One region of the Pseudarthrobacter raffinosi genome, then DNA from elsewhere that is predicted to be linked to it. Evidence: predicted binding sites of a transcription regulator. Region 1 holds the regulator's gene; each other region holds the start of a gene.
The links. The regulator LexA, encoded in region 1, represses DNA repair genes until DNA is damaged. The targets are predictions, from matches to a motif close to TCGAACANNTGTTCGA.
Positions count from the first base shown of each region.

Region 1 (9,899 bases):
TGGTGCAGCGCCGTGCCAAACCGGACCCGGGCACGTTCCTGGGTTCCGGAAAGGCCCTCGAGCTCAAGGAAATCGTGATGGCCACCGGGGCTGACACCGTTGTGGTGGATGCCGAACTGGCACCGTCCCAGAGGCGTAGCCTCGAGGACATTGTCAAGGTCAAAGTCATTGACCGCACGGCCCTGATCCTGGACATCTTTGCCCAGCACGCCAAGAGCCGTGAAGGCAAGGCCCAGGTGGAACTGGCGCAGCTCGAATACCTCCTGCCACGACTGCGTGGCTGGGGTGAATCGATGTCCCGCCAGGCCGGTGGCCAGGTGGGCGGCGCTGGCGCCGGCATGGGTTCGCGCGGACCGGGTGAAACAAAAATCGAACTGGACCGTCGCCGGATCCGGACCCGCATGGCCAAGCTGCGGCGCGAGATCGCTGCAATGAAGCCGGCGCGGGAGACCAAGCGGGCCAACCGCCGTCGTAATTCAGTGCCTTCGGTTGCGATTGCCGGGTACACCAACGCCGGGAAGTCATCGCTGCTGAACAGGCTGACCGACGCCGGCGTGCTGGTGGAGAACGCACTCTTCGCCACCCTGGATCCCACCGTGCGAAAGGCAGAGACCTCCGATGGCCTCGGCTACACCCTGGCGGACACCGTGGGTTTTGTCCGTTCACTGCCCACCCAGCTGGTGGAGGCCTTCCGCTCCACGTTGGAGGAAGTGGCTGACGCGGATCTGATCCTGCACGTGGTGGACGTGTCCCACCCGGACCCCGAGGGCCAGATTGCCGCTGTCCGCAAGGTCTTCAGCGAAGTGGATGCCCGCAAGGTGCCCGAAATCATTGTCCTGAACAAGGCCGATGCCGCGGATCCTTTTGTGGTGGAGCGCCTCAAGCAGCGCGAGCCGCGCCACATAGTGGTCTCGGCACGCACAGGCCAGGGGATCCCCGAACTGCTGCATGCCATCAGTGAGGGGATTCCGCGGCCCGGCGTGAAGCTGGAGCTCCTTATTCCCTACGACCGCGGTGACCTGATCAGCAAACTGCACGAGACCGATGCCGAGATCCTGAGCCTGGATCACGGCGAGCACGGTACCCGTGTTTTGGTGATGGTGCGTGAGGGCCTTGCGGCTGAACTGGAACCCTTCATCAACCATGACTGAGGTTGCGGCAGGGGAAGTCAAAGGTACGGCCGGCGAGCAGTTCGTGATCGAATTGCTCGACCGCGCCGTGGCCGGCATGGGCGGTCAAAGCCGCAGTGGGCAGCACGAGATGGCCAGGCAGGTGGCCAAGGCCATCGAAACCGGCGACCACCTCTTGGTTCAGGCCGGAACGGGGACCGGAAAGTCGCTGGCCTACCTCATTCCGCTCATTGCGCACTCGCTGGTGAGCAACAAACCCACCTTGGTGTCAACGGCCACGCTTGCGCTGCAGACCCAGATTGTGGGCCGCGACCTTCCCCGGCTGCTGAAGACCATCACCCCTGCCCTGGACCGCCCGGTCAAGGTGGCCCTGGTCAAGGGTCGCTCCAACTATGTCTGCCAGCACAAGCTCGAAGGCGGGTTCCCCTCCGAGGAACCCGCCGAGGGCCAGCTGTTCTCCCTCGGCGAAGACACCAGCGTCCCGCATTTCGCCGCCGCATTGGGCGGGCCCTCGTCCCAGCTGGGCAAGGAAGTGGTGCGCCTGCGCGAGTGGGCGGAGAAGACCACCACGGGCGACCGTGACGAACTCCTGCCCGGCGTTACTGACCGGGCCTGGCGGCAAGTTTCGGTGACGTCCATGGAATGCCTGGGGGCCCAAAAATGCCCCATGGCAGCCGAATGCTTCAGCGAACTGGCTCGCCACGACGCCGCCGAGGCCGACGTTGTGGTCACCAACCATGCCATGCTCGCTGTCAGCGCCTTTGAAGGCCTGGCAGTGCTTCCCGAATACGACGTTGTGGTGGTGGACGAGGCCCACGAACTGCAGGACCGGGTCACCGGTGCGGTATCGGGGCAACTCTCCGTGGCAATGGTCCACGCTGCGGCGTCGGGCGCTCGGAAACACACGGCCATCACTGTGGATGCCCTCAACGCAGCTGCCGCCAACCTGGAACTCGCCTTGGCCGGCGTGCCCAACGGGCTGCTCCCGAATGGCCTCAACGACGAACAGCTGGATTGTGTGGACCAATTGCGTGAGGCCTGCCGCGCCGCGCTGTCCGATTCCAAGGGGGACGGCAGCCAAACGGCCGACGGCGGGCGGCAGCTCGCGCGCTCACGCCTGATGCTGATCCTCGAGCTGTGCGAGCGGCTGATCGTGGCCCGTGAAAACCGCGAGGTTGTGTGGTTTTCCCGCGCAAGTTCCTTCGATCCGCAACAGGGCTATGCGCAGCCCGACGACTCTGCGCCGGTCCTGGTCAACATCGCGCCGCTTAGCGTTGCCGGCAAGCTCCGCGAAGGGCTGTTCGCCGGCCACACGGTTGTGCTGACCTCGGCAACCCTGGCCATCGGCTCAGCCTTTGAACCGACCGCCGGCGGCTTGGGACTGGTGGGGGAGGGCGCGCCCAGCTGGAGCGGGATCGATGTCGGATCGCCCTTCGACTATCCCAAACAAGGGATCCTCTACGTCGCAGGGCACCTCCCCAAGCCGGGCCGCGGGGCGTCGCCGGAGGCCCTCGATGAACTTGAGGCGCTGATCCGCGCGTCCGGCGGCGGCGCCCTGTGTCTGTTTTCGTCGCGCCGAGCCGCCGAGGAGGCCGCTGAAGCGATGCGTCCCCGGCTTGGCCTCAGCATTCTCTGCCAGGGCGACTCCACCATGACGGCCCTGGTGAAGCAGTTCGCGGACGAGCCCGATACCTGCCTGTTCGGCACCATGTCCCTGTGGCAAGGCGTTGATGTTCCGGGTGGATCATGCAGGCTGGTGGTGATCGACCGCATCCCGTTCCCGCGGCCGGATGACCCGCTGATGACCGCACGGTCCCGCGCCGTTGCGCAGGCCGGCGGAAACGGCTTTATGGCGGTATCGGCGACCCACGCGGCCATCCGCCTGGCCCAGGGCGCGGGAAGGCTGATCCGTTCCACCAGAGATAAAGGTGTGGTGGCGGTGCTTGATTCCCGGCTGGCCACCGAGCGCTACGCCGGATTCCTCCGCGCCGCTCTGCCGCCGTTCTGGCCCACCACGGACCGCAAGACCGCGTTCGCCGCCCTGGAAAGGCTGGCCGGAAAGGGCGCCTGACTGCGCGCAGGTCCTATAGCGACCGCAGGACCGAGACGACCTTGCCCATGATTGTGGCGTGATCGCCCAGGATGGGCTCGTACTGGGTGTTCTGCGGCAACAGCCACGTGTGGCCATCGCGCTGGCGGAAGGTCTTGACGGTGGCTTCGTCGTCCAGCAGGGCCGCGACAATATCGCCGTTGGAGGCGTCTGCCTGCCGTCGGACCACTACCCAGTCGCCGTCGCAGATGGCAGCATCCACCATGGAGTCGCCGGCCACGCGCAGCATAAAGAGCTCACCCTGGCCCACGAGCTGCCGGGGCAGGGGCATCACATCTTCCACCACCTGGTCAGCAAAGATGGGCCCGCCGGCCGCGATCCGGCCCACCAACGGCACCATCGCGGTGTCCATGGCAGAGGGAAGTTCGGTGACCGTCCCGCCGATGCCGTGCAGGACTGAGGGCTTGGTTGTCCCGTTCGCCTTAGGGGACCCGCCGTCAAGCGTCAACGGCATCAGGACTTCCATGGCGCGCGGACGCTTGGGGTCCCGGCGAAGGTATCCCAGCTTCTCCAGTTGCGAGAGCTGGTGGGTCACGCTCGACAAACTCGCCAGGCCCACGGTGTCACCGATTTCACGCATCGACGGCGGATAGCCGTTGTCATTCACCGAGCGCTGGATGGTTTCAAGGATCTTCTTTTGGCGGGCGGTGAGCCCCTTGGGAGTCCGTGGGGGTTGGCGGCGCTGCGGTGTCGCCTTGCCCTCGGCGGCTGGTGCTGCCATGTTCGCCAATGCCTTTCGGTTGCCCGGCTCCGCTCCGGCCGCTGGTGCCTGGAACGCCCCGGGGCTGGTGTCGGAGTTGATTGTCAGACCCTGCTGATGAACTACAGAGGTGGTTGTTCTTTCATCCAAACGTAGGCCAGCCACAGGGCTTTTTCAAACATTTGTTCTAGCGAGTCTCGACAATATTCGTTGATAAGTGCTAAAAATGAAGAAGCAAAGTTCGAACATGTGTTCTACTCGTTGCTTGCGGATTCGAATATTCGAATCTATGGACGGCTCAGGCCGGTACCGGCAAGTGGACGCGGAGGGCGCGCCGGGCAGCACAGTATGGTCCAGGAGGGCTCATTTCATGTCAGCTTTATCTGCTTCGCAGGACTCGCGTCCGCAGTTCATTTCCGTGCAGGACCTCACCTCGCGGCAGTGGTCCGCACCCGTTTCGACGTCGGGTTCGGCGCCAAGGCAGCGCAGGGAACCGTTGCCGCCGCTGCGCCTGACCCGCAGGGGCCGGATTGTCCTCATCGGCATCCCGCTGGTGATTCTTGCCGCAATCCTGCTTTCCCTGGCAGGTTTCCTCAACGCCCCGGCAAAGGCCGCCGATTTTGCCGCCGACCTGTCGCTAACGCCAACAGTCTCGGTCACGGTGCAGGCCGGCCAGTCACTCTGGGCCATCGCCAGTACCGTTGCGCCCGAGCGTGATCCCCGTGATGTCATCGCGGATATTGCCCAGTTGAACAACCTTTCCGCCGGCGGCGTTGTCCCCGGACAGCAACTCTTCGTCCCCACCAGGTAAAGAGCCTGCGGGCTCGGGCGTGTGCCGCCGCAGGCCGTCACATTTTCCGGCCGTCTGCTTCGGACCTAAACTGTTCAGGTGAATGACCAGCTAGAGCGTCTGAACAGACTTCCCCTCCGGACCAACCTCCGCGGACTGACCCCGTACGGTGCCCCGCAGTTGGATGTACCTATCCTGCTGAACGTCAACGAAAACACCCATGGCGTCCCGGCGGACGTCCGGGCCGCGATCAGCGTGGCCGTGACGGAAGCCGCGGCGGGCCTCAACCGCTACCCGGACCGTGAGTTCACCGAACTCCGGGAAGCGCTGGCCGAATATCTCGGCCACGGTCTTGATGCCACCAACATCTGGGCGGCCAACGGGTCCAACGAGGTCCTCCAGCAGATTCTCCAGGCTTTCGGCGGACCCGGGCGGACGGCCCTGGGATTCCCGCCCACGTACTCCATGTATCCGCTCCTGGCCAGCGGCACGGACACCGGGTACATCGTCGGGCAGCGGGCCGACGATTACGGGCTCAGCGCCGAATCGGCCGCGTTGCAGGTCAAAGAGCTTCAGCCCAACATCGTTTTCCTCTGCTCGCCGAACAACCCGACCGGTACGGGCCTGGGCCTGGACGTGGTGGAGGCCGTGTACGCGGCCGGCGAGGCCAGCCAGACCATCGTGATCGTTGACGAGGCGTACCACGAGTTCGCCCACGACGGAACGCCCAGCGCCCTTACGTTGCTGCCCGGCCGGGAGCGACTCATCGTGTCCCGCACCATGAGCAAGGCGTTCGCCCTCGCGGGCGCCCGCCTGGGCTACATGGCCGCCGCTCCTGAAGTCACGGACGCACTACGCCTGGTCCGGCTGCCGTACCACCTTTCGGCCATCACCCAGGCAACAGCCCTCGCCGCCCTGAAGCACCGCACTGCGCTGATGGCCGACGTCGAGGACATCAAGGAGCAGCGCGACCGCATCGTCTCGGAACTGACCCGACTGGGACTCAAACCTGCCGCCTCCGATTCAAACTATGTCTTCTTCGGCGGCCTCGACAGCCCGCATGACGTCTGGCAGCGGCTGCTGGATGACGGCGTGCTGATCCGCGACGTCGGCATCCCCGGCCACCTGCGTGTCACGGCGGGAACTGAGACGGAGACCACAGCCTTCCTGACGTCGCTGGAACGCATCCTGGCCAGCCAGGCCGGGCTGCCCGCCTAAACTTGAAGTATCGGCGCCGCCGCGCGCCGGCACATCTCCTTCGCTTTCGCACCACTGACTTCGCCTAAAGGACATATGACCATGAGCTTCACCGGATCGAACGCTGCCGCGCCCCGGACCGCACGCATGGAGCGTGCCACCAGTGAATCGTCAGTGCTCGTGGAGATTAACCTCGACGGCACAGGCGTTTCGGACATCGACACGTCTGTCCCGTTCTACGACCACATGCTGACGGCGCTCTGCAAGCACTCGCTCATTGACATGACGGTCAAAGCCACCGGCGACACCCACATTGACGTCCACCACACGGTGGAGGACGTCGCCATCACGTTCGGTGAAGTTCTGCGCACTGCCTTGGGAAACAAGGCCGGGATCCGCAGGTTCGGCGAGGCCACCGTGCCCCTCGACGAAGCCCTGGCGCACGCCGTCGTCGACGTCTCCGGCCGCCCCTACCTGGTGCACGGCGGAGAGCCTGCCGGGCAGGAGTACCACTTGATCGGCGGCCACTTCACGGGGTCATTGACCCGCCACGTCTTTGAGGCCATCACGCTTCATGCCGGCATCTGCCTCCACATGAACGTCATCGCGGGCCGCGACCCGCACCACATTGTGGAAGCGCAGTTCAAGGCCTTCGCCCGCGCCCTGCGTGCTGCGGTAGAGCCCGATCCCCGCGTGGAGGGAATCCCCTCCACCAAGGGTGCCCTGTGAGCGGCCGAATTCTCCGGGACGGCGCCGTCATCGATCCGGCAACCGGCAAGAAGCCTGTGTCGCCCGAAGGCAAGCCGACGGTCACTGTCCTGGATTACGGTTCGGGAAACGTCCGGTCCGCCGTGCGCGCCCTGGAGCGGGCAGGAGCCGAGGTCATCCTCAGCTCCAAGCCGGAGGACGTGCTTAATGCCGACGGCCTGGTGGTACCCGGCGTCGGCGCGTTCGAGACTGTAATGCGCGAGCTCAAGGCCGTGGACGGCATCCGGCTGATCGGCCGGCGCGTGGCCGGGGGCAGGCCGGTCCTGGCAATCTGCGTGGGCCTGCAGGTTCTGTTCGAGGCCGGGGTGGAGCACGGGACAGAAGCTGAAGGCATGGGGGAGTGGCCGGGCAAGGTGGAACTCCTTCCCGCTGAGGTGGTGCCACACATGGGCTGGAACACGGTTGACGTTCCGGAAGGATCCAAACTCTTCGCCGGCGTCGCGGACCAGCGCTTCTACTTCGTTCACTCCTATGGTGTCCAGGACTGGAACTTCGACGTGATCCAGCCGCGGATGACTGCGCCCCTGGTGACCTGGTCAGAGCATGGCGCGCGCTTTATTGCCGCAGTGGAGAACGGACCGCTCTGCGCTACCCAGTTCCACCCGGAAAAATCCGGCGACGCAGGTGCACGGCTGCTGCGCAACTGGGTGGACGGCCTTCGCAAGCCAGCTGCCACGGACGCCGCCTAGATGTGGTCGATTGTCCTGATGGGCCTGGCCGGCCTATTGGTGGGCGGCGCACTGTCCTTCAGGCAGCAGCACAAACCGCTCTGGACCCAGGTGGGCTTCTACGTCCTGGCCGGCATGGCGCTGCTGGCCGCGTACCTGCTGACGCTTCCTGGAACCTAGCCCACGCAACCCCCAGTTCCGCTTCCACGAGCAACCCAACACCCAAAAGGATTTGAGATGACCACCGCAACCGATCTGCCGGTTCTTGAACTGCTGCCCGCCGTCGACGTCGTAAACGGACAGGCCGTGCGGCTGGTCCAAGGCGAAGCCGGCAGCGAGACGAACTACGGCACACCGCTGGAGGCAGCCCTCAACTGGCAGGAGCAGGGCGCCGAATGGGTACACCTGGTGGACCTCGACGCCGCGTTCGGCCGGGGCTCGAACGCCGGGCTGCTCCGTGAATTGGTGGGCCGGCTTGACATCAAGGTGGAGCTGTCCGGCGGACTCAGGGACGACGAATCCCTCGAAGCGGCGCTGGCCCTCGGCGTTGCCCGCGTCAACCTCGGCACAGCGGCGCTGGAAAACCCCGAGTGGACCCGCAGTGCCATCGACCGCTTTGGCGACAGGATCGCCGTCGGCCTCGACGTCCGCGGAACCACGCTGGCAGGCCGCGGCTGGACCAAAGAAGGCGGCGACCTCTGGGAGGTCCTGGGCCGGCTCGAAGAAGCCGGGTGCTCCCGGTACGTTGTCACTGACGTTACGAAAGACGGCACACTGCAGGGTCCCAACGTTGAACTCCTGCGCCAGATGGTGGAGAAGACCGGCAAACCGGTGGTCGCCTCCGGCGGCATCTCCAGCCTGGACGACTTGAAAGTGCTGCGCTCCCTGGTGCCGCTGGGCGTGGAAGGCGCGATCGTGGGCAAGGCGCTGTACGCCGGTGCCTTCACGCTCCCCGAAGCCCTCGACGTCGCCGGCCGCCGCTAGGCGGTTCCGTGGACAGCACGCACAACGCCGATCCGGCAGCGGAATCGCCGCCGCCGCGCCATCTGCCCGGACACATTGCGGCGGCTTTGGCGGGCGCGGGCGGCCGTACTGACTCGGCCGGCCGGCCGTGGGAAGGCCGGAGCCTCGCCGGGGACGAAGGCAGGATCCATAACTTCGAGGACGACGACGGCACGGCCGACGCAGGCTACCTCGCCGCCGTCGCGGCTCTGGTTGACGGCAACGGCGACGAAGCGGCTGTGGTGGCCTCGCTGGCCACCGCCCGAGTCTTTATCCCGATCATCGCCCAGCTCGGCGAGGAAGCGGCCGGCGTCGACGGCCTGACGTCGGACAAACAGGCGGACATGGCGCTGGTCACCCTGAAGGCCGCCGACGGCCGGACGGCCATGCCGGCGTTCAGCTCGGCGAATGCCTTGGCTGCCTGGCACCCCGAAGCCCGGCCGGTGGCGGTATACGCCGCCAGGGCTGCCCTCTCAGCCGTGGCCGAGGGGGCCGAGCTGCTGGTGCTCGATCCGGGCTCGGAGGTCACGTTCGTGGTCCGGCGGCCCGCCGTCTGGGCGCTGGCCCAACAACGGGAGTGGATCCCTTCCTACACAGACGCGGCGTTGGCAGCCGAGATGGCTGAGGCAACGGCCGCCTTCCCTGCGGTGCGCAAGCTTGCCCTCCTCCCGGGTTCCGGCGTCGCCGTCCTCACCGGTACCGGTGCCACGCTCACCGGGGGCGGTGCCGGGCCGGAACTTCAGGTGCTGCTCCACCTTGAGGATGGGTTGGACGCTTTGGCAGTACAGGACCTGGTGTCCGGCCTCCAGCAGGCATGGTCCCGGAATGTATTGTTTGGAGAGCGTGTTGACTCGATCGAAATCAAGTTGCGGCGCGCGGCACAATAGCTGACGGTTGGCGCGGAGATCCCGGGCTGCCGCGGGCAGACCCAAAGGATTTTCCGTGAACTTCGCTCTTTACCGGGAGCTGCTGGCCCACCGGCCCATCCGGCGGCTGCTGCTGGTCGGCATGATCGCCCGCATCCCCCACTCCGCGGCAGGCCTGCTGCTGACCCTGCATATCGTCCTGACCCTGGACCAGGGGTACGCAGCAGCCGGCGCCGCAGCGGCTGTTATGACCATCGGCATTGCCGTTGGCGCACCATGGCGCGGCAGGCGCGTGGACACTGTTGGCCTGCGCCGGGCGCTGATTCCGTCAGTGGTGTCAGAGGCCCTCATCTGGTCCATGGTGCCGCACGTGTCCTACCAGTGGCTGCTTCCGCTGGTGTTCGTCGGCGGCCTGCTGACGTTGCCGATCTTCAGTGTGATCCGCCAGTCCCTGGGCGTCCTCGCGGACGGCGATCAGCGGCGGACCGCTTTTGCGCTGGACTCGATCGCCACGGAGATGGTGTTTATGATCGGGCCTGCCGCCGGAGCCGTTGTGGCCACCAGCGGCTTCACCGCTCTGGGACTCACCGTGGTGGGCGTTTCCACGTCACTGGCCGGATTGTTCCTGATGTGGTTCAACCCGCCCACCCGAAGTGCCACGCAGACTG
Region 1 is NZ_JAMXBG010000003.1:40,173-50,071, reverse strand. Features, by position in the region: gene hflX (GTPase HflX) at 1-1,151, shown strand, start outside; gene NG697_RS03820 (ATP-dependent DNA helicase) at 1,144-3,201, shown strand; gene lexA (transcriptional repressor LexA) at 3,215-3,961, opposite strand; gene NG697_RS03810 (LysM peptidoglycan-binding domain-containing protein) at 4,311-4,751, shown strand; gene NG697_RS03805 (histidinol-phosphate transaminase) at 4,830-5,948, shown strand; gene hisB (imidazoleglycerol-phosphate dehydratase HisB) at 6,030-6,656, shown strand; gene hisH (imidazole glycerol phosphate synthase subunit HisH) at 6,653-7,384, shown strand; gene NG697_RS03790 (CG2302 family histidine operon protein) at 7,385-7,543, shown strand; gene priA (bifunctional 1-(5-phosphoribosyl)-5-((5-phosphoribosylamino)methylideneamino)imidazole-4-carboxamide isomerase/phosphoribosylanthranilate isomerase PriA) at 7,601-8,347, shown strand; gene NG697_RS03780 (SseB family protein) at 8,356-9,252, shown strand; gene NG697_RS03775 (MFS transporter) at 9,308-9,899, shown strand, end outside.

Region 2 (9,899 bases), on a different contig from region 1:
AGACGTCGCCGGTGCCGGCCTCACCCTTGGAACGGATCATGGCCGCGCCCTCGTTGATGCGGCGCAGCGCCTCACCAAGGTTCGTGGCGCCACAGACGAAGGGAACCTTGAAGTTCCACTTGTCGATGTGGTGGACGTAGTCGGCCGGGGTCAGGACCTCGGACTCGTCAATGTAGTCCACGCCCAACGACTGCAGGACCTGGGCCTCCACGAAGTGGCCGATCCGGGCCTTGGCCATGACCGGGACGGACACGGCTGCGATGATCGCCTCGATCATGTCCGGGTCCGACATCCGGGACACGCCGCCCTGGGCACGGATATCGGCCGGAACGCGTTCGAGCGCCATCACTGCAACGGCACCGGCGTCTTCGGCGATGCGGGCCTGTTCAACGTTGACGACGTCCATGATGACGCCGCCCTTGAGCATCTCGGCCATGCCCCGCTTGACGCGGTTGCTGCCCGTGACGCTGTTCGCGGACGAACCGGCTTCGCTGCTTACATCAGGTGTAGACACAAAAACCCCTATGGGTAGATAGATGATCTTCGCCGGGCGTGAGGGCGGCAAGAAACCGAAAGTACACGCACCGGGTTGCCGGATCCATTGACCGGGCAGTCACAATACTAGTCCCACGGCAGGCGGCGGGCTTAATCAGGCTTAATCCGAAGCTGCGGACTCCGCAAAGGCCTGGCGGTGGACGGTGGCTACGCGCTGGATGATCGTGATGAGGCTGGCCAAGGCCAGGAGTCCAAGCGTCACCAGAAGAACCACCGGGGGCAATCCCAGGCCGGTAAATCCGGTGACCACGAGCACCGAAACCAGTCTCTCGGCGCGCTCGGCGATGCCCACATTCGCCGTGAAGCCAAGGGATTCGGCCTTGGACCGCGCATACGAGACCACCATGCCCAAAACGAGGCACAGCATGGCGGCGACGGCGATGGCGTAATCGTCGCCCCCGGTGAAGAACCAGATGGCCACACCCGCGAACAGCGCGCCGTCGGCGATCCTGTCCAGGGTGGAGTCCAGGAAGTTTCCCCAGCGGCCGCCAGTGTCCCGCAGCCGGGCCATAATGCCGTCAAGCACGTCCGAGAAAATGAACGCGGTAATGAACAGGGTCCCCCACCAGAGCTGGCCGAGGGGGTAGAAGACCAACGCACCCACCACCACGCCGGCGGTTCCGATGACCGTCACAGCATCAGGGGAAACACCGATTTTCAGGAGCCAGCGCGCAAGCGGAGTGAAAAGCGCGGTGAAAAACCCGCGCGCATGCCTATTCAGCATCCGTCTCCCCGGGCCAGGCCTCTGCAACCTGCTGGCGGACTTCATCCAGGGTCTGGGTGATGGCCTTGGTCTGGGCAATGATGGGGAAGAAGTTGCCGTCCCCGCCCCAGCGCGGCACGATGTGCTGGTGCAGGTGCGCGGCGATTCCTGCCCCGCCAACTACGCCCTGGTTCATGCCGAGGTTGAACCCGCCCGGGTTCGCCACCTTGCGCAGGACCCGCATGGCCGTCTGGGTGATCTCCGCAAATTCCGCGGTCTCTTCCACCGTGAGGTCCGTGTAGTCCGGGACATGCCGGTACGGGCAGACCAGGAGGTGCCCCGGATTGTAGGGAAACAGGTTGAGGACCACGTAACTGGTCTTCCCCCGGTAGACGATCAGGGCTTCCTCGTCAGTCCGGCCCGGACCCACGCAGAAGGGACAGTCGAACTCGCCCTTGAACTGGTGCTGGCCGCCCTTGATGTAGGCCATCCGGTGCGGAGTCCACAGGCGCTGGAAAGCATCCGGCACGCCCGCGAGCTCAAAGTCATCTGTCACGCCGGCATCCCCTGGATAGCCTGCGCCTGTGTTCTCCTGCACCGTGTTCTTATCCGTTTCCGCTAGCTGGTCCGGTTACGGACGGCTTCCGTGATCCGCTTGACGGCCTCGGCCACCGGCACGCCGTTGTCCTGGCTCCCGTCACGGAAACGGAAGGACACCGCGCCCGCCTCGGCGTCGTCGCCGCCGGCGATCAGGACAAACGGGATCTTGTCCTTGCTGGCGGTGCGGATCTTCTTGGGGAACCTGTCCGAGGACGTATCCACCTCTGCGCGGATGCCCGCCGCCTTGAGCTGGTCAACGACGTCGAACATGTATTCGTTGAACGTTTCGGCCACCGGGATGCCCACCACCTGCACGGGGGAAAGCCACGCGGGGAACGCGCCGGCGTAGTGCTCGGTGAGGACACCCATGAACCGCTCGATGGAACCGAAGAGCGCACGGTGGATCATCACAGGACGCTGGCGCGTGCCGTCAGCTGCCTGGAATTCCAGCTCGAAGCGTTCCGGGAGGTTGAAGTCCAGCTGGATGGTGGACATCTGCCAGGTTCGCCCGAGTGCATCCTTGGTCTGGACGGAGATCTTCGGGCCGTAGAAGGCCGCGCCGCCCGGATCCGCGACGAGTTCCAGGCCGGATTCCTCGGCCACTTCGGCGAGTGTCCGGGTAGCTTCTTCCCAGGCTGCGTCTTCGCCGACGTACTTCTCCGGGTCCTTGGTGGACAGCTCCAGGTAGAAGTCGTTCAGGCCGTAGTCCTTCAGCAGGTCGAGCACGAACTTCAGGGTCTTGGTGAGTTCGTCCTTCATCTGCTCGCGGGTGCAGTAGATGTGGGCGTCGTCCTGTGTCATGCCACGGACCCGGGTCAGGCCGTGTACCACGCCGGACTTTTCGTACCGGTAGACCGAACCGAACTCGAAGAGACGCAGGGGCAGTTCGCGGTAGGACCGTCCACGCGAGCGGAAGATCAGATTGTGCATGGGGCAGTTCATCGGCTTCAGGTAGTAGTCCTGGCCGGGCTTGCGCACGGTGCCGTCCTCGTTGAGTTCCGCGTCCACATGCATGGCCGGGAACATGCCCTCCTTGTACCAGTCCAGGTGGCCCGAGACTTCGTACAGGTGACCCTTGGTGATGTGGGGCGTGTAGACGAACTCGTAGCCGGCGTCGACGTGGCGCTGGCGGGAGTAGTCCTCCATCTCCTTGCGGATAATGCCGCCCTTGGGGTGGAACACGGGCAGGCCGGAGCCCAGCTCGTCAGGGAAGGAGAACAGGTCAAGTTCGACGCCGAGCTTGCGGTGGTCGCGCCGCTCAGCCTCGGCGATGCGCTCCTGGTAGGCCTTGAGCGCTTCCTTGGTGGGCCAGGCGGTGCCGTAGATGCGCTGCAGCTGCTGGTTCTTCTGGTTGCCCAGCCAGTACGCGGAGGAGGATCGGGTCAGGGCGAAGGCGTTGGAGATGAGCTTGGTGTTGGGCAGGTGCGGGCCGCGGCAGAGGTCGCACCAGACCGTGGTGCCCTCTTTGCGCTCGACATTGTTGTAGATGGTGATGTCGCCGGCGCCGACCTCGACGTTGACGCCCTCGCCGGCTTCGGCGGCGTTGTTCTTCTTCCCCAGGAGTTCGAGCTTGTAGGGCTCGTTCTTCATGGCCTCGCGGGCCTCGTCCTCGCTGACCACGCGGCGGACGAACTTCTGGTTCTGGTTGACGATCTTGAGCATCATCTTCTCGAGGGTCTTGAGGTCCTCGGGGGTGAACGGTTCTGCGACGTCGAAGTCGAAGTAGAAGCCGTCGGTGATGTACGGGCCGATGCCCAGCTTGGCGTCCGGGCGCAGCTGCTGCACGGCCTGGGCCATGACGTGGGCGGTGGAGTGGCGGAGTACGTCCAGTCCGTCCGGGGAATCGATGGTGACGCCCTCGATCTCGGCGCCCTCGGGCAGCTCCTGGTCCAGGTCCTTCAGCTCGCCGTTGACGCGGGCAACAACAACATCGCGGCGCTCAAAGAAGAGTTCCGCACCGGTTGTCCCGGTAGTCACCTTGGTCTCTTCGCCATCGACGATGAGGGTGATCTGCTGGGCATCTGACACGGGTGTCTCCTATTCAAAGTTTTAGGCTTCATAGCTTGCGGCGTACGGGGACCACAGCCAGCCATCGTCAATGCTATCGGGTTCCCGGGAGGCCGACCAACGGGACCGCGGCCGCTCAGCCGCCCATTCCGGTAATCGCCAGGCTTCGGCTGATCCCGTCCAAAGGATGCGGCACATCGGTGCTCTCCACCCGATCCGCCGCGAACGGCAGGGATTCCACCCGGCTCAGGTCCCAGGCCATGCTGGCGCTCAGGCTGATTCCCCGGGGACCTGTCCGCCGGGTGGTGCCCCGGATCAGCAGCAGCCTGGTGCCGAACAGCAGCAGCCCCGCCTGTTCCTGGGCTTCATGGAAAAACACGGAGTCGACGCAGCCGGTGCCATCGTCGATGCTGATGAACACCACCCGCCGGCCGCCACGCATGGGCGGTGTCTGGGTGGCGATGCGCACCCCGGCCACCAGCACCTCGGTGCCGTTGCGCAGGCTCAACAGTTTGTCTGCAGTGGTGACCCCCAGCCGGTCCAGCATGGGCCGGTGGCTGTCCATCAGGTGCCCGCTGACATCAATGGCCATCAGGTCCAGTTCTGCCCGGACGTTTTCCACCAGGGTGGGCGCGGGAAGCCCGGGCTTGACGTTCCGCAGCTCCACATCCCCCAGCGGCAGGGACAGCTGCCCGTCCATGATGTCGAGGCCCTTCCGGGTACCGCCCGCGGCCTGGAGCTGTTGCAGGTGCTGGACGAGGTCTGCGCGGTTGGCGGCGCCTCCCGATTCACGGTGCAGGGAGTCAAAGGCACCCAGCTGGGCGAGCCTTTTGATGCTTGGCTTGCTCAGCCTGGACCGGGCACGGAGGTCAGCCAGGGAGTCGTAGGGCTGGCCGGCGACAATCCGCTTGAGCTCGGTCCCGGACAGGCCATAGATGCCGTTAAGGCTCAGCCTGATCCCCAGCTTGCCGGCGTCCGGCCCGTCCGTCACCCGTTCCACCCGGTACTCGGCCTGGCTGCGGTTGATGTCCAGCGGCAGGATGGGGATGCCCAGCCTGCGGGCCTCGGCCACCAGCAGCCGTTTGGGGTACATTCCGGGATCGTGTTCCCACAGCCCGGCTAGGAAAGCCTCGGGGTGGTGCGTCTTGAGCCAGGCGGACTGGTAGGTGGGAACGGCAAATGCCGCACCGTGCGCCTTGCAGAAGCCGAAACTGCCAAAGGCTTTCAGGGTCCCCCAGACCTTGTCCACCACTTCCGGGGAGTACCCCTTGACCCGGGCCTCCTTGCGGAAGAACTCTTCCACTTTCAGCTCGTGGACCTCGTTGCCGAGCGCCCGGCGGAACTCATCCGCGCGTGCCAGGCCGCAGCCGGTCATCACGTGGAAGGTTTTCAGGATCTGTTCATGGAAGACAGTGACGCCATGGGTTTCCTGCAGCACGGGTTTCAGGTCCGGGTGCGGGTACACCTCCGGCGCGAAGCCGTGCCGGTGCTCCAGGAAAGGCCGCACCATGTCCGATTTCATGGGGCCTGGCCGGAACAGCGAAATGTCGATGATGAGGTCATTGAACTCACGCGGCGCCAGCTTGCCGATCAGTTCACGCTGGCCGGGTGACTCGATCTGGAAGCAGCCCAGGGTGTGGGTGCTGCGGATCAGTTCGTAGGTTGGTTCATCATCCAGCGGCACGGCGTTGAGGTCGATGTGGCCGTTCTCGGCGATGTAGTCCGGCCCGGTCCCGTCAGGACCTGCAGGGTGGGCCCCTGCCGCCACCACTTCCGCTTTGGAAGGATGGATCCGGATGACTTCCCGGACGGCAAACGCCATCGCGCTCTGCATCCTGACCCCCAGGACATCAAGCTTGAGCATGCCCATGGGATCCATGTCGTGTTTATCGAACTGGCTCATGGGCAGCCCCAGCCCGCTGGGCTGCACAGGGGTCCGGTCAAGCAGCGTGGCATCGCCCAGGATCACCCCGCAGGGATGCATGGAGATATGACGGGGCAGCCGGTCCAGCCGTTCCGTGAGGTCCACCAGCAGGTCAAGCTGCTGGTTTTCGGCGAAGTCCCGTTGTTCCACCCGCCCGGCGAACTCCCGCAGCTCAGGTTTCTCAACCAGTGCCTCACGGAATTTCCGGGCCGAAAAACGCCACAGCTGCTTGGCTATCTCACCGACGTCGTCATCGTCCATCCCCAGGGCCATCCCGGCGTCGCGGACGGCACCGCGTGCGCGGTACCCGTTCTGCATGCTCATCAGCGTGACGCGCTCGGAACCGAATCGGTCAAAGATCCGCCGGTACACGTTGTGCCGTTCGGCGCTTTCGACGTCGATGTCGATGTCCGGCAACGTGGCCCGGTCCCGGGACAGGAAACGTTCGAAGATCAGGTCGTGTTGCAGGGGGTCCACCTGGCTGACATCAATCAGGTAGTTGACCAGGCTGGAGGCCCCGGAACCGCGGGCGGCTGCCCTGACCCCCATGTCCATGATCATCCGGGAGACCTCCGCGACCGTGAGGAAATAGGAGGAAAACCCGAGGTTCCTGATGATTCCCAGCTCGTGCTCCAGCCGCGAGCGCATGTCCTTGTGGGCTGAGCCTGATATTCCGGGGAACCGCCTGCTGATCCCGGCCTCACAGCGCTGCACCAGTTCATCGTGCGGGTCCCGGCTGATGCCTATGACCGATGCCTCGGGGACCACCGGCTGCTTCCAGCCCATGTCAGTCACCGGGTCAATCCGGCAGAAGTCGGCGAGCGCCTCGGTCTGCGCCATCAGCTGTTTGAGGTCCGCTGCGCCATACCCTGCGGCGCGGATGATTTCCTTGCCGAGCTGAAGCATCTGCGCTGAGGATTTGAGCCAGGCCTGCCCGTTGGGCTGGAGCAGCGGTTCGGCCGCGAGCTCGGGGAGGGACTTCAGCGTCCGGGCGGAGTCGAGCACGTCAGCTGTGGCGGCGCCGTCCTCTGCGCAGTAGCGGACAGCGTTGGTGAGCACGGCGGGTACGTGGTGTTCTTCCGCGAGTTTGAGCATTCGTACTGCGTGGGCGGTGCTCAGGGGCGCTCCGGGGGCAGTGAGCTGGGAAACGACTTCCGCCACCAGGGTTCTTGGGGGCATGGCGTCCAGCCAGCTTTTGAAAAGGGTGCGCGGACGGAGGTAGCGCCGGCCGCTCATGGCCCGTCCAACGTCGGAATCCGGGCCGATCAGGACCGTCAGGACCGGTTTCAGGGTTTTGGGGTCGAGCGTGCGGGAGGCGAGTTCGGCGCGGGTGACCGCCACGGGCACCGCTCCCCCGGCTTTGCCGGAGGTGCGGGCATGGGCATCGGACACCAGCCGGCACAGTGCGCGGTAGCCCGCCCCGTTGTTATGGCCGCGGGCGAGCACCACCACCCTGCCGGCGAGCTGGGTGCGGTGGTCGCCGTCGTCGTCGAAAACCGCAAGGTCCACCCCCACGATGGGGTCGATGCCGGCTTCCATGCAGGCTTTGAGGTGTTTGATGGTGCCGTAGAGGCCGTCCCTGTCCGTGCAGGCGAGCGCGGTTGCGCCGTCCGCGGCGGCAACCTGGGCCAGTTCGTCGGGCCAGGCAACGCCATAGTGTGCACTGAAGGCCGTGGAAACGTGAAGGTGGGAGAAGCTCATGCTGTTTGTGGCCGGAGGGCGTCGTGGATCCGCAGGAGCCTCCAGCGGCCGCTGCCGGTATGCCGGCTCAGGTCCAGGGTGAGCGGCTCTCCTGCATCCCGGGGGCCGGCACCCCGCGGGTCCGCCTGCACTTGGACGCGCCAGATTTCGTGGTCCACCAGCCCCGGCCCGCTGCCGAGCGGCGCACGGCGTTCCTCGGCCCACCACTGCCGGCGTTCATACCACCGGACGGGCTCGGCGCACACCGTGTAGTGCCGTCCGGCCCACTGGAGGTTCAGCGGCTGGCCGGCGGGGGTGCAGACAACGTCCACGGACTCGCTGAACATACCCATGGGCGCCTCCCGGAACTGAACGGAGCTGATGCAAAATGCTGATGCAAAAGCAAGGTATTCGAATACATGTTCGAATACCTTGAGTCTACGACGACGCTCCGACAAAACCTAGACAGGGGTGGACGGACGGGCAGCAGGGAGGCAGGATTGTGGCATGAGCACCAATGACGCACTCCTCAAGCACGTAAGCATCAAGGCCCAGGACGAAAAGCTCGTGGCAACCTTTGATATCGACGGCAACATACCGGGGGCAGGTGCGTACGTAGTGGGACTGGTGGCGGCGAGCCCTGATTACTCATCGCAAAGACGCTTGGGCATTGAGTTCATGAACGGGGAGGCCATTGCCTTCTACTCGTTCAGCCATGACCAGAGCGCCGAGGAAAACTATGATCTTGGCGGCGTGACGCACTCGGGCAGCACCATCACCGGCAACTTCCCCGTCGCGGCCGTCCATGGCCTGGGCAAGGGCCACATCATGTCGGCCTTCAGCGAGGCTGACGGCCGGGAGTTCCAGTCGGGCGTCGCCGTCGACGAAGCGCTCTAAGTCGACGAAACGCTCTAGGGAACACCGCGGCAGGTGCTGCCGGAACTGTGTCCGGACAGCACCCGGCGCGTCGTCAGCTGCTTTCTTTGTGGACCTTCATTTCGAGTTCAATGAACCCCGAGATCATGGCCCGGTACGTTGATTCCACGATGTCCGGGTCAATGTCCTTCTTTTCCGCGGCGGCCCGGACATGCTCGATCACCCGTTCCACCCGGCCGGGGGCGCGGACTTCAGCGTCGTCCCCTTTCAGGGTTCCGGCGATCCGGATCAGGCGTTCACGCCGCGCAATGAGGGTGACAATCTGCTCGTCAACTTCGTCGACCGCAATCCGAACCGCAGCGAGCTGTTCTTTGTCGGCCAAAGCGTCCCTATCGTTTCCTTGAATTGTTGCCATCAACTGAGAGTATCGAAGCATGCAGCCCAGAGTCGACTTCATCTCACTAGGCGTTCGCAGTGTTGACGCCTCCCGCCGGTTCTACGCGGAGGGCCTCGGCTGGCCTGTCCACCGCGAGTTTCCCGGCGATGTGGTGTTCATCCAGGTCAACCACGGCCTCATCCTTTCCCTGTGGGACGCCGCGCAGATGCACGCCGAGGCGGGGGTAGGTGCCCCCGGCCCGGTCCCCTGCATCACGCTCAGCCACAACCTGCCCAGCACCGAGGCGGTGGACCGGGTCATGGCGGAAGCGGCATCGGCCGGGGCAACTATCGTCGCCGCGCCGGTCACCCAGCCCTGGGGCGGGTACAGCGGCTATTTCGCCGATCCGGACGGCTTCCGCTGGGAAGTTGCCTACAACCCCACGTGGACAGTGGACGACGCCGGCAAGGTCACCGTTTAGGGGCATGTGGCCCCGAGTGCCGGTTTAGAACAAGGCTTCCACCGGCCGGATCAGTTCCGGGGAGTTGTTGCGTACGTTGCCCACCTCGGTGCCTACCGAATCCACATGCCAGTCGGCCGCGACTTCCTTCACGTGGGCCCGGACCAGGTCCACGAGGAAGGCGGCGTCATCGATCTGCGGATCAAGCCACGACGCCATCGTGGCCCGGTCCATGGGCAGCGGCACGCGGTCGTGCAAGGCGGTGAGCTTGCCGAAAATTGTGGACTCGGCACCGGGCGGCGGGGTGTCTGCCGTCAGGATGGATGTGGAGAGCATCCACCGTCCGGGATCACCCTCGGCCTTGGACGGATCCTTCCACCACTCATACAGGCCCGCGAACACCAGCCCACTGCCTTTGCCTGGATGGACGTAGTAGGGCTGTTTGGCTTTGCCGGTGCCCTGCTTCCATTCGTAGTACCCGTCCGCCGGGACGGCGCAGCGACGTGACTTCACGGCCTTGCGGAAGGCCGGCTTCTCCAGCACAGTCTCGCTCCGCGCGTTGATCATCTTGGGGCCGATGCCCGGATCCTTCGCCCAGGACGGCACCAGGCCCCAGCGGGCCACATGCAGCTGCCGCACGGGGCCGTCGTCGATCAGCCGTTCCAGGACGATCGGCACGTGGTCGGTCGGCGCCACGTTCCATGACGGCGGAAGGTGC
Region 2 is NZ_JAMXBG010000002.1:322,528-332,426, reverse strand. Features, by position in the region: gene pdxS (pyridoxal 5'-phosphate synthase lyase subunit PdxS) at 1-514, opposite strand, end outside; gene pgsA (phosphatidylinositol phosphate synthase) at 656-1,279, opposite strand; gene NG697_RS03380 (HIT family protein) at 1,269-1,856, opposite strand; gene thrS (threonine--tRNA ligase) at 1,877-3,886, opposite strand; gene NG697_RS03370 (DNA polymerase III subunit alpha) at 4,002-7,490, opposite strand; gene NG697_RS03365 (DUF6504 family protein) at 7,487-7,822, opposite strand; gene NG697_RS03360 (hypothetical protein) at 7,977-8,366, shown strand; gene NG697_RS03355 (chorismate mutase) at 8,440-8,760, opposite strand; gene NG697_RS03350 (VOC family protein) at 8,780-9,202, shown strand; gene NG697_RS03345 (SOS response-associated peptidase) at 9,227-9,899, opposite strand, start outside.
Region 2: a site for LexA is predicted at 7,881-7,896, ahead of NG697_RS03365 (DUF6504 family protein). Genes of this name have one in related genera too.

Region 3 (9,899 bases), on a different contig from region 1:
ACTTCGGTTTTGTGATGCTGACGCACCCGCGCCGGGAAGGAACCGCCTGGGTTGTGCCGCTCAAGGCCGACGGCGAGCGGATCCCGCCCGAAGGGAAGCTTGCCGTGCACCGAACGGACGATGCCGGGGCCACCTGGAAGCGCCTGGATACGGGCCTGCCCAAGGGGGAGTACAACAGCGTCCTCCGCGACGCCGCGGGCGTGGATTCATCCGAGCCAGCCGGCGTCTACTTCGGAACGCGCGGCGGCACCGTGTACGCCAGCGCGGATGAGGGGGAGACGTTTGCTGAGGTTGTCAGCCATCTCCCCGACGTCCTGTGTGTCCGCGCCTGCGTAGTCTCTACGGCTGGACTGCCGGTTCCGGAAACGGCAGCGGCCCGCGGTGCCTGACATCAGCGTCGTACTACCCAGCATCCTCCAGCCGCTGGCCGGCGGCCAGTCCATCCTGACTGCGCCCGCCGACGGGACGGTGACGGTGGGAAGCCTGCTGGATTCGGTGACCGGGGATTACCCGGTGCTGGCCAGGCGGCTGCGGGACGAAACCGGGGCGCTTCGCCGGTACGTGAATATTTACGTTGCCGGTGACGAAGTGCGTCGGCTCCAGGGCCTGGAAACTGAGGTGTCGCCCGGCCAGGAGGTACTGGTCATCCAGTCGGTGGCCGGAGGTTAGGGCCGAAGTATCTCTCGGGCGGTCCGGCGGGCAGTCCTGACTGACTGCGCCCGCCCTCGTCGTGCAAGACTCCGGAGTACAAGATTCAAGGGTGCAAGATTCCGCAAGTAGTGCTGCGCCAGCGGCCCAACACGCGGTCAGGCAATGCGCCAGACGCTGCATTCGTCCGTATTGATCGCTTTCCGCGAGCCGGTGTGATGGTCCATGATCCAGACAACGCCGATTCCCGGTGCTGTCTCCTGGACACGGCCACGGCGGATGACCACGTCGTCGTAGCTGGGGCCTACGGAGAGGCGGGCCTCGATTTCATCGCCGCGGTGGAGCTGGTCCAGGGCGCGGACTCTTGTTACATGGGCTTTGGCTTCCTTCAACATGGGGGCCTCCTGGCTGGAGCTGGTGCCTGCGCTTGCCGGCACTTCCAGTGTGGCTGGGCAATGTTGCGCCCTGGTTTCCTCAACGTTAGGAGCCGGTTAGTTCTCCGCGATCGATTCGTTTCCGCCGGCACTACAGATTCGGCGAATCCCACACGTCAAACCCCGCTGCGGCCTTCAGTTGGGCATCGTGCCGGTTCAGGCCTACCGCCGGCGGGCCTCCCGGGCAAGAATGAGCACTATGCAACTTCCCGTGATGCCTCCCGTCCCGCCCATGCTCGCCAAGGCCGTCAGCGGGATGCCCGACGGGGCCCTCAGCTATGAGCCCAAGTGGGACGGGTTCCGGTCCATCATTTTCCGCGACGGCGATGAGCTGGAGATCGGCAGCCGCAACGAAAAGCCAATGACCAGGTATTTTCCTGAGCTCGTGGAAGCCCTGAAGGAAAACCTGCCGCCCCGCTGTGTGCTGGACGGCGAGATTGTCCTGGTGGGGGCCTCCGGTGACCGGCTCGATTTCGATGCCCTGCAGCAGCGCATCCATCCTGCCGCCAGCCGGGTCAAGCTCCTCGCCGAACAGACGCCCGCCAAGTTTGTGGCCTTTGACCTGCTGGCCCTGGGCGACGACGACTACACCGGCCGGCCCTTCGCCGAGCGTCGGGCAGCGCTGGAAAAGGCGCTCGCCGCCAGCAAGGCTCCCGTCCACCTCACCGCCGCGACCAAGGACAAGGCCACCGCCGAGCAATGGTTCCAGCAGTTCGAAGGTGCAGGCCTGGACGGGATTGTGGCCAAGCCGCTGGAGGGGAGCTACCAGCCGGACAAACGCGTGATGTTCAAGGTCAAGCACGAACGTACGGCCGATTGTGTGGTGGCCGGCTACCGCGTGCACAAGAGCGGACCGGACGCGATCGGCTCTTTGCTGCTGGGCCTGTACAAGGACGACGGCGGCCTGGCGAGCGTGGGCGTGATCGGCGCCTTCCCCATGAAGCGCCGGCAGGAGTTGTTCGAGGGACTCCAGACGCTGGTCACGGACTTCGACGGTCATCCTTGGGCCTGGGCCAAGCAGGAGGAAGGCGAACGGACCCCGCGCAACGCGGAGGGCAGCAGGTGGAGCGCGGGCAAGGATCTGTCTTTTGTGCCGCTCCGGCCACAACTGGTGGTGGAGGTCAGGTATGACCACATGGAGGGCGACCGCTTCCGCCACACTGCCCAGTTCAACCGCTGGCGGCCGGACCGGGATCCCGAATCCTGCACCTACGCCCAACTGGAGGAACCGGTCAGCTTCGACCTTGCCTCGGTCCTGGACACCGGACGGCCGTAGGCACCCTGCCCGCTTCCCGCCGTCGAACGTTCCAGCCCATCTGCCCCGCGCGGGTACGGAAAAGCCGGCGCGTCCTGGGGACACGCCGGGCCTTCCGGTAAGCAACTGGGCAGCAGCGTCCGGGCTGTAACGTCTGGGCTGCCGGGCCTACTTCAGGCCAAGCTGCTTGGTGGGGACGTTGAAGGTCTCCTTGGCTGTCAGGGCGGAGATGGCCGAGATCCCGCAGATGACGGCGGTGAAGATGCTGATCTGGACCCAGCCGCCGGGCCTGATGCCGCCCATCGCTGCCACGATGGCGGGAGCGAAGCCTGCCATCAGGAAGCCGAGCTGGGTTCCGATGGCCAGGCCGGAGAAGCGGACCTTGGTGCTGAACATCTCGGCGTAGAAGGACGGCCAGACGGCGTTGGAGGCAGCGTAACCGCAGGAGAAGAACCCGATCGCTGCGAGGAACATCAGCGGGACGCTTCCGGATTCCAGGCTGAGCAGGAAGACCGGCGTGAGGATGGCGCTGGAGAGTGCGCCGTAGATGAAGACCGGCTTGCGGCCGATCCTGTCGGCGAGCATGCCAAAGAGCGGCTGGGTGCCCAGGGCCACCAGGTTGGCGCCGACGACCAGCCAGAGCGTCGTGGTCCCGTCAACACCGGCGACGGTCTTGGCGTAGCTGATGGCGAGGGTGCCGAACACGGTGGAGACAGCGGCGATGAAGGCACAGCAGACCACTCGGAGCACATCGCGCCAGTGGTCCTTGAGGAGGTCGGCAACGGGCAGCTTGGAGATCTGGGCGGTCTTCTGGGCTTCCTCGAAGGCCGGCGGTTCGTGCAGTGTGCGCCGGATGAAGAACGCCACCAGCACCACCACAGCGCTGAGCCAGAACGGAATGCGCCAGCCGATGCCGTACTTGATCTCGTCCGGGAGGGCCAGGACGGGGATGAAGACGAGGGCGGCGAGGATCTGGCCGCCCTGGGTGCCCGTGAGGGTCCACGAGGTGAAGAAGGAGCGGCGGTTGTCCGGCGCGTGCTCCAGCGTCATGGATGACGCCCCGGCCTGCTCGCCCGCGGCGGAGAGACCCTGGCAAAGCCTTGCCAGCACCAGCAGTGCCGGAGCCCACCAGCCCACGGTGTTGAAGTCAGGCAGGCAGCCGATCAGGAACGTGGACGCGCCCATTAGCAGCAGCGTGAACATCAGCACCTTCCGCCGGCCCACCCGGTCACCGAAGTGGCCCAGGATGACGGCGCCCACCGGCCGTGCCACGTAGGCGAAACCGAAGGTGGCGAAGGACATGATGGCCGCGTTGGCCCCGGCGTCCGGGAAAAACACCGTGGGGAAGATCAGGGCGGCGGCGGAACCGAAGATGAAGAAGTCGTAGTATTCGACGGCGCTGCCCAGGAAGCTGGCGAGGGCTGCTTTCTTTGGCGTCCCGGCCGGGGCAACGGTGCCCGGCCCGGCGGACGGAAGTGTCTGGCTCATGGAGTTCCTTTGATGTGACGACGTTGTCGCGGATGGATCTGGAGGGCGCAGCCGCACCTGCCTGAGTGATGGCGGAGCGCGGTGCGGCTGGTGTCCGTTGAAAGACCCGGACCAGTAGCCACATGGTGGGAGCTACTTGTGCGATACAGCAATGATGGCTGTGAGCGCAGTCACTTGTCAAGAAAATAATCACCATCTAGAAATAGTTCCCACGATGTGGCAACATCGACGTATGAGTGTGAATCAAACCACAGCAGTCGATGACGTTGCCGCCGAGTCACAGCCGCCCAAGGGTGACCGTACCGACATGGTGGGCAAGGCCCTGGGCCTGCTGGTCCTCCTGGGCGACGAACCCCGCGGTGCCAGCGCCGCGGAGATCTCGCGCCGGGCCGAACTTCCGTTCAGCACCACCTACCGCCTCCTGGGTTCCCTGACGCGCGACGGCTTTGTGGACTATGAGCCGGACGGCCGCCGCTACCACCTGGGCCTCCGCATCTTCCAGCTGGGGCAGCGGGTCTCCAATCATCACGGATTTGCCGGCACGGCCCTGCCGGTCCTGCGTCGCGTCACCGAGCAGACGGGGGAGGCCACCATCCTCAGCGTCCGCGACGGCCATCATCACCTCACCGTTAACAAGGTTGACGGCCCCCAGGCGTTTCGCGTCACCAGCGACCCCGGCCACCTTGGCGCCCTGCATGCAACCGCCGTGGGCAAGGCCCTCGTGGCGTTTGCCGAGGACGCGGAGCGGGAAGCCCTGATCGAGGAGCTCCAGTTGGAAGCGCTCACCGAACACACCATCACGGACCGGGGTGCCTTCCGCGCCGAAATGGAACTGGTTCGCCGCCAGGGGTATGCCGTGATGGATGAGGAGAACGAGAACGGCATGCGCGCCGTGGCCGTGCCGCTGCTCAATTCTCAGGGCCACGCCTTCGCCTCCCTTGCCACCGCCGTTCCCGTGTTCCGCCTCAGCATGGAAGCCCTGCTGGCCCATGTGCCCCTGCTGCAGGATGCCGCGGCGGAGCTGGCAGCGCGCTTGCCGCAACGGTAAATAACTCCAAAATGTTCGCATCTAGAACAATCGTGCGAGAAGTGAACAAGTGTTGTACTGTAATCCCTATCACCCGACCCGCCGCAGACGCCTCGAGCGCCGCTGCCCGCCGGGTGCCGTATCAAAAGGAGCTGCCCGGATGAGCAATCGAACTGAGTCCTACCTCGTGGGACTGGTCGGCGATGGCGTGATGCCGTCACTCACTCCCGCCATGCACGAACGCGAAGGCGATGTGCAGGGCCTGCGCTACCTCTACCGCCCCATTGACCTGCTGGAGCTCGGGCTTTCCGGCGATGCCGTGGGGGATCTGCTCAAGAGTGCCCGCAGCCTGGGCTTCAACGGCCTGAACATCACCCATCCGTGCAAGCAGCTTGTGCTGGCGCACCTGGACGAGGTTTCGCCGGATGCACTCAGGCTCGGGGCCGTCAACACAGTCGTCATCGAGGACGGCCGTTTCATCGGCCACAACACCGACTTCTCCGGCTTCGCCGCCGCGCTTGCCTCCGGCCTTCCGGGCGCGCGGCTGGACCGCGTGGTCCAGCTTGGCGCGGGAGGTGCTGGGTCCGCCGTCGCCTATGCCCTGCTCACGGCCGGCGTGAAGGCGCTGGACCTGGTGGATGTGGACCCCGCCCGCTGCGCGGCACGCGCCGCCGAGCTGGCCGGCTTCTTCCCGGGCCGCACCGTCACAGCGCGTACGACGGCGGAGCTGCCGCAGCTGATGCACTTGGCCGACGGTCTGGTGCACTGCACGCCCGTGGGCATGGCCGCCCACCCGGGCGTCCCGCTGGACCTGGACCTGCTGGAAACACGGCACTGGGTGGCGGACATCGTCTACCGCCCGATCGACACCGAACTGGTCCGCGGCGCCCGCGCCAAAGGCTGCGAGGTCCTGGACGGCGGCCGCATGGCCGTGGGCCAGGCGGCGGACTCTTTCCGGATTTTCACCGGGCAGGAAGCCGACGCTGACCGTATGCGCGGCCACTTCCTGGAGCTTGTGGCCAAGGAAGAGGTGGCTGCCTGATGCGCACCGGAATCGCTACGGTCTGCCTCTCCGGCACCCTGAAGGAAAAGATGCAGGCCTGCGCCATCGCCGGCTTTGACGGGATCGAAATCTTCGAGCAGGACCTGGTCACGTCGCCGCTCACGCCCGAGGACGTCCGCAAGATGGCGGCGGACCTCGGCCTCACGCTGGATCTTTACCAGCCGTTCCGCGACTTCGACAGCGTGTCCGAAGACCTCCTGGCCGCCAACCTCCGGCGTGCCGAAGCCAAATTCAAGCTCATGGCGCGGCTGGGCATGGACACCGTCCTGGTCTGCTCGAATGTGGCCACCGCCGGCATCGACAGCGACGACCTCCGGGTGGAACAGCTCGGCCAACTGGCTGCGCTGGCCGGGGACCACGGCGTCAAGGCGGCCTACGAGGCCCTGGCCTGGGGCAAATACGTCAACGACTACGAGCACGCCCACAAGCTGGTGGAAGCCGTGGACCACCCCAACCTGGGCACCTGCCTGGATTCCTTCCACATCCTTTCCCGCAACTGGGATACCGCCCCCATCGAGGCCTTCAACCCGGACAAGATCTTCTTCGTCCAGGTGGCAGACGCCCCCAAGCTCTCCATGGACGTCCTCTCCTGGAGCCGGCACTACCGGGTGTTCCCGGGCGAGGGCCAGTTCGAGCTCGCCAAGTTCATGGGCCACGTGGTCCGGGCGGGGTACAGCGGCCCGGTGTCGCTGGAAATCTTCAACGACGTCTTCCGCCAGTCGGACGTGGAGCGCACCGCCGTCGACGCCATGCGCTCGCTCATCTGGCTGGAGGAGCAGAGCGCCAAGTGGCTGGATGCTGCTTCTGACGGCGAGACGGGCACGGGTGCCGCTGGCACCCGTGCCCCCGGCCGCCGTCGTTATCCAATGGAACTCGCCACGCTCCCGCAGGTAGCCGAACCGGCAGGCTACAACTTCGCCGAAGTCAGGGCCGCGGACACCAAAGGACTGGAAACCGTCCTGGGCCAGCTGGGCTTCGAGTTCAACGGTCGGCACCGCACCAAGGACGTGCAGCTCTGGAGCCTGGGCCACGCCCGGGTGATCATCAACGAGGCCGCACCAGCAGACGGGGACGACTCAACGGTGGGCACGTCAGCGGGGGATGCGTCGCCCGCCACCGCTCCTGCCATTGGTGCCCTTGGCTTTGACGTCGCCTCCCCTGTGATTGCCGCTGCCCGCGCCCAGCAGCTGAAGGCCCCCGCGGTCCCGCGCAAGAGCCAGGCCAACGAGGAAGTGTTCCAGGGCTTCGCCGCCCCGGATTCCACGGAGATCTTCCTGTGCCAGGGCACGTCCGACGGCACCGCGGCCTGGACCAGCGAATTCGGGGAGGGGCTCGAAAAGCCAGCCGCCGGACCCTCCGCCGTGATCGACCACGTCAACCTGGCGCAGCCGTGGCAGCATTTCGACGAGGCCGTCCTCTTCTACACAAGCGCCCTGGCCCTGGAGCCGCAGCCGTTCGCGGAGGTGCCCAGCCCCACCGGCCTGGTCCGCTCGCAGATCATGGCCACCGGGGACCGCGCCGTGCGGCTGGTGCTGAACCTGGCGCCGCTGAACCAGCAGCGCAGGACCTACCAGGAACACATCGCCTTCGCCGTGGATGACCTGGTGGCCACCGCCAGGGACTGCAAGGCCCGCGGGCTGGAGTTCCTGCAGATCCCGGCCAACTATTACGAGGACCTGGACGCACGCTTCGGGCTGGTACCGGACTTCCTGGCCACGCTGCAGGAACTGAACCTGCTGTACGACCGGGACGCGGATGGCGAATTCCTCCACTTCTACACGGCCACCGTGGGCAGTGTGTTCTTCGAAATGGTGGAACGCCGCGCGGCCTACGACGGCTACGGCGCCCCCAACGCCCCCGTGCGCCACGCAGTCCAGTACGACCACCTGCAGCACCGGTAAAGACAGCACCACCACTCAGAAGCAACAACCAGAGAAGAGGAGGCCGCAGTGGAGACACAGCAGGATCTCAGTGCAGAGATAAACGCCATGGGCGATGCCTACGCGCGGGCGCTCAAGGACGGCGTCTCGGCCGAGACCCAGCCCCGGCTGGACTACGCGCCATACCGCAGCAGCATCCTGCGGCACCCCACCAAAAGCCTGCACCACGCGGACCCGGAAACCATTGAGCTGTACTCGCCGGCGTTCGGCCACCAGGACGTGCACGCCCTGGAATCGGACCTGACCATCCAGCACAACGGCGAACCCCAGGGCGAGCGGATCATCGTGGCCGGCAAGGTCCTGGACGGCGACGGCCGCCCCGTGGCCGGGCAGCTCGTGGAAATCTGGCAGGCCAACGCGTCCGGCCGCTACATCCACAAACGCGACCAGCACCCGGCGCCGCTGGACCCCAACTTCACCGGAGTGGGCCGCTGCATCACCGGCCCGGACGGCTCGTACCGGTTCACCACCATCAAGCCCGGCGCCTACCCGTGGAAGAACCACGTCAACGCCTGGCGGCCGGCCCACATCCACTTCTCCATGTTCGGCACGGAGTTCACGCAGCGGATCGTCACGCAGATGTACTTCCCCGGGGACCAGCTCTTCCCGCTGGACCCCATCTACCAGTCCATCGTGGACCAGGACGCCCGCGACCGGCTGGTGGCCAGCTACGACCACAACCTGACCGAGCCGGAGTGGGCGCTGGGCTACAACTGGGACATCGTCCTCACCGGTTCCAAGCGGACCTGGACCGAAAACGAGGCGCTCGGCGCAGCAGGAGACGAGGAATAACATGAGCACAACCACCAATCTTGTTCCCACCCCCGGCCAGACCGTCGGCCCGTTCTACGGTTACGCCCTGCCGTTCGAGAAGGACAACGAACTCCTGGCTCCCGGCTCGCCCGGTTCCCTCCGCCTCCAGGGCACCGTTTACGACGGCGCCGGGGAGACCATCCCGGACGCCATCCTGGAGATCTGGCAGCCCGACGCCGACGGCAGGATCGTGCAGCAGACCGGCTCCCTGGTCCGCGACGGCTACACCTTCACCGGCTGGGGCCGCGCGTCCGTGGGCCACTCCGGCGTGTACACCTTCACCACCGTGAACCCCGGCCCCACCGGACCCGGTGCCGCACCCTTCATCTCCGTGGCCGTATTTGCCCGCGGCCTGATGAACCGGCTTTTCACCCGCATGTACCTGCCGGAAAACGAGGAAGCCCTCGCCAAGGACCCGCTGCTCAGCTCCCTGGACCCGGACCGCCGCAAGACCCTCATGGCCCGCCGCGATCCCGACGGCGGACTCACCTGGGACATCCGCCTGCAGGGCGAGGGCGAAACAGTCTTCCTGGACTTCCAGTGACGGACGCCGCCGGCATGGAAGGTACCGGCCACTTCGGAACCGCTGCGGACGGCGACGTCGGCCTGCTCAGTCCTGTCTCGGCGTCGCCCCTGGTGACGGCGCTGACCGGTGACCGCGCGGTGCTGGCGGCGATCCTCGCCGTCGAGTCCGGCTGGGCCGCCGTGCTGGAGAAGGCGGGCCTGGCACCTGCCGGTTCCGCCGCCGTCGTGGCCTCCGCCGCCGAGGCGGGGCGGTACGACGCAGCAGACATCGCGCTCCGGGCCCAGGGCGGCGGCAACCCCGTCATCCCGCTGCTGGCAGATCTGCGGACGCATGTCTCGGCGTTGGACGGTGCCCGCATCGGCGCAGTAAAGGCGGTCCACGCGTCGCTGACCAGCCAGGACGTCCTGGACACGGCTCTGATGCTGCTCGCGCGCAACACCGTTGAGGCGGTGCTTGCGGACCTGAAATGCACGACGGCGGCGCTCGCCTCCTTGGCGGAACAGCATGCGGACACGCTGGGCGTGGGCAGGAGCCTGACCCAGCACTCGCTTCCGTATACGTTCGGGCTGCGGGCGGCGCAGTGGTTCCATGGGCTGGCCGCCGCGGGCCGGCAGCTGGGCACCGTGCAGTTCCCGGTGCAGTTCGGCGGGGCGGCCGGAACATTGGCCGCCGGAACCGTGCTCACTTCCGACTCGGCCACCAGCC
Region 3 is NZ_JAMXBG010000014.1:35,370-45,268, forward strand. Features, by position in the region: gene NG697_RS14100 (WD40/YVTN/BNR-like repeat-containing protein) at 1-389, shown strand, start outside; gene NG697_RS14105 (MoaD/ThiS family protein) at 382-669, shown strand; gene NG697_RS14110 (hypothetical protein) at 807-1,043, opposite strand; gene NG697_RS14115 (ATP-dependent DNA ligase) at 1,282-2,358, shown strand; gene NG697_RS14120 (MFS transporter) at 2,506-3,825, opposite strand; gene NG697_RS14125 (IclR family transcriptional regulator) at 4,058-4,873, shown strand; gene NG697_RS14130 (shikimate dehydrogenase) at 5,013-5,894, shown strand; gene NG697_RS14135 (bifunctional sugar phosphate isomerase/epimerase/4-hydroxyphenylpyruvate dioxygenase family protein) at 5,894-7,816, shown strand; gene pcaH (protocatechuate 3,4-dioxygenase subunit beta) at 7,865-8,647, shown strand; gene pcaG (protocatechuate 3,4-dioxygenase subunit alpha) at 8,649-9,212, shown strand; gene NG697_RS14150 (lyase family protein) at 9,227-9,899, shown strand, end outside.
Region 3: a site for LexA is predicted at 4,896-4,911, ahead of NG697_RS14130 (shikimate dehydrogenase). Genes of this name have one in related genera too.